Nodosilinea sp. E11: one gene and its partner. The protein of the gene in region 1 binds, or shares a complex with, the protein of each later gene. Links are inferred from orthologs where the notes say so. Each region holds a gene or a part of one and is shown on either strand. Other genes may lie near its edges.

The links.
Region 2: the proteins of uvrB (region 1) and pcrA are in contact, whole or in part, in a crystal structure (PDB 7EGT), measured with the Thermus thermophilus proteins. The link is inferred for Nodosilinea sp. E11 from one-to-one orthologs. Residues at the interface, in WP_096411307.1 of Thermus thermophilus: Glu23, Leu25, Arg26, Asp27, Gly28, Glu29, Arg30, Phe31, Arg55, Glu326, Asp327, Phe328, Glu379, Ser382, Gln383, His398, Gly400, Arg401; in WP_096412145.1 of Thermus thermophilus: His654, Arg656, Phe657, Gln666, Asp668, Glu669, Lys680, Arg681, Leu682, Ser683, Lys685, Tyr686, Ala687.

What each region holds. Positions count from the first base shown.
Region 1 is NZ_CP136520.1:1,595,649-1,598,959, forward strand. What follows is about bases 289-3,278. They hold uvrB (excinuclease ABC subunit UvrB), read right to left. Parts: upstream 2,791-3,278; coding sequence 787-2,790; downstream 289-786. Other genes in these bases: RRF56_RS09455 (hypothetical protein), read right to left, coding at 289-656; RRF56_RS09465 (TVP38/TMEM64 family protein), read left to right, coding at 3,140-3,278. Outside these bases: more of RRF56_RS09455, read right to left, coding at 1-288; more of RRF56_RS09465, read left to right, coding at 3,279-3,311. UniProt on the Escherichia coli protein: The UvrABC repair system catalyzes the recognition and processing of DNA lesions. A damage recognition complex composed of 2 UvrA and 2 UvrB subunits scans DNA for abnormalities.
Region 2 is NZ_CP136520.1:1,349,071-1,352,442, forward strand. What follows is about bases 131-3,181. They hold pcrA (DNA helicase PcrA), read right to left. Parts: upstream 2,808-3,181; coding sequence 453-2,807; downstream 131-452. Other genes in these bases: RRF56_RS08355 (AIM24 family protein), read right to left, coding at 2,969-3,181. Outside these bases: more of RRF56_RS08355, read right to left, coding at 3,182-3,328; RRF56_RS08360 (transposase), read right to left, coding at 3,370-3,372. UniProt on the Escherichia coli protein: A helicase with DNA-dependent ATPase activity. Unwinds DNA duplexes with 3'-5' polarity. Translocates on single-stranded DNA with 3'-5' polarity. Initiates unwinding more efficiently from a nicked substrate than double-stranded DNA.

The DNA of each region.
Region 1 (3,311 bases):
GGGTCGCCCCCTTCCCTGGCGACCTTAACGAGAGCCATGGGAGGACCTGCCTCAACAGCAGCATCGCTCCTCGTCTCAAGCTGCGCTTGAACCTCAATTTGCGTTTGAATATCGGCCACAGCCTCTAGGGCACCGCTGGTCAATGCCTGCCACCGGGCCGCGTCGGTGATCACCTGAAGATCTTGCTGGGGCACCAGTTCAATAATCGTCTGCTGTCCGGCTGGCACCAGCACCAGAATCTCGCCGGTATGGAGATATTCGACGGCATACAGCTCGCCGCTGCTGCGAAACCAGTAGGCGACCCCATCCCCCTCTGGGGTCAGAGCCGATGAGGCCGACAGCGTGATGAGCTGCCCCTCAGCATCGCTGACCGTGCAAAGGGTGTAGATGAGGTTGCCGATCGCTTTCACCTGGCGATCGCAATCGCGAGCCATCATGCGCTCAAGCTCACTGTAGATGTCGTCTACGCTATACCCAGCGGGCGGCCCATCGGCTTTGCTGGCGACATCCGCCACAGCCAGGCTCGGCTCACTGGGTGTGAAGACAGAGGTAGAGACCTGTCCACAGGCAAACAACCCCAGGGTGAGGGCCAGCCCACCCACCCTGAGAACTGTCTTCCGCAGCGATGGATTGGTCGGGTGCCAAGCTCTAGCCATTCATCTCAGTCCCACGCAGTACTCTAAATCTAACTACACCACTATTCCCGCGATACCGGTTAAATTACCGCCGCGATCGCCTTTGAGGCCTATCAGGCTTTAGGTAGTGGCCGTAGCGATCTCTGGCGCTCTAGGATCGCTTGCCCAAGAGTTGATCGCGCAGAGATTTGATGCGATCGCGAAACTTAGCCGCCTCCTCAAAGTCGAGATTTTTCGCAGCCTCTTTCATCTGCTTTTCAAACTGACCAATCAGTTCAGGAATTTCTTCCAGGGGCAGATCTTCTTTGTGCTCGTAGACCTCTTCTAGCTCGTGGGCATTGAGGCGGCGCGAGACTTCAAGGAACGACAGAATCGAGTTGCTGTTGCGGCGAATAATCGAGGTGGGCGTAATGCCGTGAGCATCGTTGTAGGCGGTTTGGATGGTGCGGCGGCGCTCGGTTTCGCTGATGGCTTTAGCCATGCTGTCGGTGAGGTTGTCGGCGTAGAGAATCGCCTGGCCCTGGACGTGGCGGGCGGCGCGGCCAATGGTTTGAATCAGCGATCGCTCGGCCCGCAGAAACCCTTCCTTATCGGCATCAAGAATCGCCACTAGAGAAACCTCCGGCAAATCTAGCCCCTCCCGCAGCAGGTTGACCCCCACCAGCACGTCGTAGAGCCCCTCCCGTAGGTCTTGGATGATCTCAATCCGCTCAATGGAGTGAATCTCGGAGTGCAGGTAGCGCACCCGCACCCCGTGCTCGTCAAAATAGTCGGTCAGGTCTTCGGCCATGCGCTTGGTCAGGGTGGTGATTAGCACCCGCTCCTGGCGGGCGGCCCGCTCTTTGATTTCGCCCAGCAGGTCATCGACCTGGCCTTCGGTGGGGCGCACAAAGATCTCGGGGTCGAGCACCCCGGTGGGGCGAATGATCTGCTCCACCACCTTGCCGCCGGAGATCTCCATCTCCCAGTTGCCGGGGGTGGCCGAGACAAAGATGCACTGGTTCACCTTCTCCCAAAATTCTTCGGCCTTCAGGGGGCGGTTGTCGGCGGCGCTGGGCAGCCGGAAACCGTGGTCGATCAGCACCATCTTGCGACTGCGATCGCCGTTGTACATGCCGTGAATCTGGGGAATGGTGACGTGGGACTCGTCAATCACCAACAGCCAGTCCTTGGGGAAATAGTCGAGCAGGCACTCCGGTGGCGACCCGGCGGTGCGCCCAGCCAAATGGCGGGCATAGTTTTCCACCCCGTTGCAGTAGCCCACCTCGCGGATCATCTCTAGGTCGTAGCGGGTGCGCTGCTCCAGCCGCTGGGCCTCCAGTAGCTTCCCTTCTTTCTCCAGCTCCTCCAGGCGATCTTTGAGTTCGTCTGTAATCGCCTGACAGGCTTCTTCGACTCGATCTTCGGGGGTGACAAAGTGTTTGGCGGGGTAAATGCTCAACCCTTCCATGCTTTGTAGAGTGGCCCCGGTGATCGGGTCCACGTAGCGCACGGCATCGATTTCGTCGCCAAAAAATTCAATCCGAATAATCCGGTCTTCGTAGGCGGGGCCGATCTCTAGCACGTCACCCTTAACCCGAAACTTGCCTCGGCCCAAGTCTAAATCATTGCGCTCGTACTGAATTGAGGCCAAGTCGCGCAGCACCTGCCGCTGGTTCACCTCCATGCCCACCTTCAGCGGAATCGACGCTTTCAGGTATTCCGACGGAATTCCCAGACCGTAGATGCAGCTAATTGAGGCCACCACAATCACGTCCTTGCGCTCAAACAAAGAGCGGGTGGCCGAGTGCCGCAGCATGTCGATCTCGTCGTTGATCGAAGCGGTCTTGGCGATGTAGGTATCGGTGGTGGGGATGTAGGCCTCGGGCTGGTAGTAGTCGTAATAGCTGATGAAGTACTCAACGGCGTTGTCGGGGAAAAACTCGCGTAGCTCGTTGCAGAGCTGCGCCGCGAGGGTTTTGTTGTGGGCTAGCACCAGGGCGGGCTTACCAATGTTGTCGATCACGCGGGCGATGGTGTGGGTTTTGCCCGTGCCCGTCGCCCCCAGCAGAGTTTGATATTTGGTCTGGTCTTGCAGAAACTTGGTTAGGCCCGCGATCGCCTTGGGCTGGTCGCCTGCGGGTTCAAAGGGAGCCTGAATGTCAAAGTCGCCCATAGGTCACCAAGAAACGGTACAAAGACACTATTACGCTTCTTTATGATGCCTGATTTTTGCTGGGGTGGTAGTTAGAGCTATGACGTGGCTAGGGGCACCTCTGCCGGTAGAAAGGGCTGGCGATCGCGGTGCTGGACCGGCCAAGCCGGCTGGCCAGTAACTTAAACCTCACCTGCGCTTCAACTTCACCATTAGGAGAGAGGGAGAACAGCCGGTTTACTGGTTAGCTAAGGAAATAGCCCGAACTGACCGGTGGCGCTGACCACCGATGGCGCTGACCACCGATGGCGCTGACCATTTACAGGCGGTCCTGACATTCCCCCTTTACCTTTCCAGTTGATCTACTCCTATGAAATTTCGCTGGCTGCGCAGTCGTCGGTTTTGGCTCTTGGTGGTGACAGGCGTTGTAGTAGCCCTAATTGGCAGCCGGTTGCCCCTGGCAGACTGGTTTGTGATCGTTAACCGCGAGCTAGAAAGCCTAGGAGTATGGGCAATACCCGCCTTCATTTTGGCGTATTTTA
Region 2 (3,372 bases), 250 kb from region 1 along the record:
GCTGGCTTGATATCAATGCTTATTCTCAACGCTGCCAAAATAAGTTTGGAGATTATTTCAGCTCCACCCCCTAAGCTTTTGATAGCCATAGATTCATTAGAAAAGACATCAAAAACCTCAGACGTTCAAGCAATTAAACGTCTGTTTAGCAAGCATCTCGACTAGATTGGCTACAGGTCTAAAACAAATCGCTTGCCTTAGAAAATCAATTTGAGCGTAGCCCTGCAACCCTAGGATGCATGGTTTTTTAGCGCCAAGCATGATGCGCAAAGCTTAGCTGATCGCCCCCGACAATATCTTTATCTAGAGTATGAGTAATACTAAACTCGACTCACAAAATTCCAAGTTGCAACCTATACCTTGTAGAGATTTGCAGTGCAATATCCCTACAAATCGGGGGTAGACAGCTAGGATTTGGTATAAGGTTGGCATCCGAGTAGGGCTAAAGAGGTTTACTCCGCCCGTTGTAGAGCAGAAATTTTCGGATCGATAATTTTGCGGCCCTGACCCTGAAAATGAATCGCCAAACAAATCTTATTGCCCGCCCCAAAAATGTGGGTCACCTCACCCGCCCCGTAGGATTTGTGCACCACCACATCGCCCACAGTCCAGTCTGACTCGTGGGCACCGCTGCCCGGTTTAGCGGCGGCCTCGCTCTTGTTGCGGGCTTCGCGCAGGGGGGTGCTCCACTTTTGGGGCATGCCTGTGCTGCTGTTGCCAGTAATCAAGTCGAGGGGCAATTCACCCAAAAACAGTGAGGGGCTGGCAGGTTCGCGATTGCCGTAGAGGCGGCGGGCGCGAGCGTGGGAGATAAACAGGCGCTCCTTAGCGCGGGTAATGCCCACGTAACAAAGGCGGCGCTCTTCTTCGGTGGCGGCGGGGTCTTCGAGCGATCGGTGGTTGGGAAACAGGCCCTGCTCTAGACCGACGAGAAACACGACAGGAAACTCAAGCCCCTTAGAGGAGTGGAGGGTCATCAGTGAGACGGCGTTTTTGCCCTCTTTGTTGTCGTCCATGTCAGAGGCGAGGGAAGCATTGGACAAAAATGCCAGGAGTGAGGGGTCGTCAACGTTTTCTTCTTCAAATTGCAGCACGGCGTTGTAAAGCTCTTGCACGTTGCCGAAGCGATCGTCGGCTTCGTCGGTGCCCTCGGCCTTGAGGGCGGCTAGGTAGCCGCTGTCTTCGAGTACCCCCTGAATGATCTCAGAGCCCTTTTGCTCATCGATGCCCTGGCGATATTTTTTGATGATGTCAGCAAATTCTAGTACGCCCTTAGACGATCGCCCGGCCAGGGTCTTCACCGAGGTTTCGTCGGCGAGAATTTCCCACAGGGGAATGCCGCCCAGGGTTTGGGTAGCCTGTTCGAGCTTGTCGAGGGTGCCCTTGCCGACGCCGCGCCGGGGCACGTTGATCACCCGCTTGAGGCTGACGGTGTCGAAAGGGTTAGCGATCGCCCGTAAATACGCCAGCACATCTTTAATCTCGCGGCGATCGTAGAACCTCAGCCCCCCCACTACCTGGTAGGGAATGCTGTAGCGGGTCAGCACCTCCTCAAAGGCGCGCGACTGGGCGTTGGTGCGGTAGAGAATGGCAAAGGCACCCCAGTTGAGTTCTGGATGCTGAGTCTCTAGGTTGCGAATTTGGCTGACCACAAAGTCAGCCTCGGCATTTTCATCGTCGGCCCGATAGACGTAGATGCTTTCGCCCTCACCTCGGGTGGCCCGCAGCACCTTGTCAATGCGCTCGGTGTTGTTTTCAATCAGGTGATTGGCAACTTCGAGAATATTTGAGGTAGAGCGATAGTTTTCCTCCAGTTTCACCATGGTGTGGGTGTCGTCGTCGGGCAGCCCGTCGCCAAAGTCATCCTGAAAGTTCATCAGAATGGTGAAGTCGGCAGCTCTAAAGGAATAAATCGACTGGTCTGCATCACCAACGACAAAAACAGAGCGGTGATTCCAGTCTTTGTAAGTCGCGATCGACTCACCATTGGTGGCCAGCAGGCGAATCAGATCGTACTGGGTGCGGTTGGTATCCTGATACTCATCTACCAAAATGTGGCGAAAGCGCTTGTGCCAGTAGGCCAGCACCTGCTCGTTCTGCTGAAACAGGTGCACCGGCATCAAGATCAGGTCGTCAAAATCGAGAGAGTTGTTTTCTGCCAGGGCCTTTTGGTAGAGGCGATAGACATCGGCGATCACTCGCCCCCGATAGTTAGGCTGCTCCCGCTCTAGGTCATCGGGCGTCAGGTTTTGGTTTTTGGCGTTGCTGATGGCGAAACGTACAGAGCGGGGGTTAAATTTTTTGTCATCGAGATTTAGGGTCTGGGTGACGATGGTTTTGACTACGCCCTGGGCGTCAGACTCGTCAAAAATTGAGAAGTTTTTGGTCCACTGGTAGCCCGCCGGATGCTGGTATTTCTCAATGTCGAAGCGCAGAATGCGGGCACAGAGGGCGTGAAAGGTGCCAATCCACAGATGCTTGGTGATGGATTTATACACCTGGGATCTGAGCTTGGTCTGATCGTACGGGGGCAGCGCCGAGAGCGATTTGCCAAAGCGAGCCTGGGCATCTTGCTCGGCAAATAGCACCTCAATCCGCTCCTTCATTTCTTTGGCGGCCTTGTTGGTGAAGGTGACCGCCAAGATATTGTCGGGGTCGGTCTTGTGGGTAAGCACCAGGTTGGCGATGCGGTAGGTGAGCGCCCGAGTTTTGCCTGACCCGGCCCCAGCTACCACCAGTAGCGGCCCACAGTAGTGCTCGACAGACTGGCGTTGGGCGGGGTTGAGCAGGGCGAGAAAGTCAGTCATCGGTAGCCGGTTAGGGTTTTTGCCTATTAAGTATGACACCCGGTGCCCTGAGAGGGTGAGCCGCCTGACTGTGAGCCTGGATTAAGCCCGATCTGAGGGCTGGGAATCACCCGGTGTGGCAATGCAGCCTTGCTCCCAGATCGGGCACTGAACTGCCCTGGCTAACTCGATGAACTAGGGGTGCTGGCCGCAATTTGCCGCAACAGCAGAACTTGCCAATAAGGTATGGGGGCCAAGAGAACGGTGCCGCTGCCTTCAAAAATATTGACCAGAAATTCGCCAGAGGTCATCGACCCCAGCAAAGACTTCGTGGCTTGTTCGACCCGATAGGTGATGGAGCCGGACCGGGCGATCGCAAAATTGCCGTCTACCACCAGACGGTCGTTTTGGAGTGTGACCGTTTCCACCGGCCCCTGGGCCACCATCACCACCTTGCCGGTGCCTTTGACCTTGGTTTGAAACAACCCCTCACCGCCCACCAGACCGGTGACGAGTTTATTGCGTTCAGTCGAGACCTCAATGCTGCCGTCGCTGCTCCATTGACATCCTCACCACCCAATCGCTA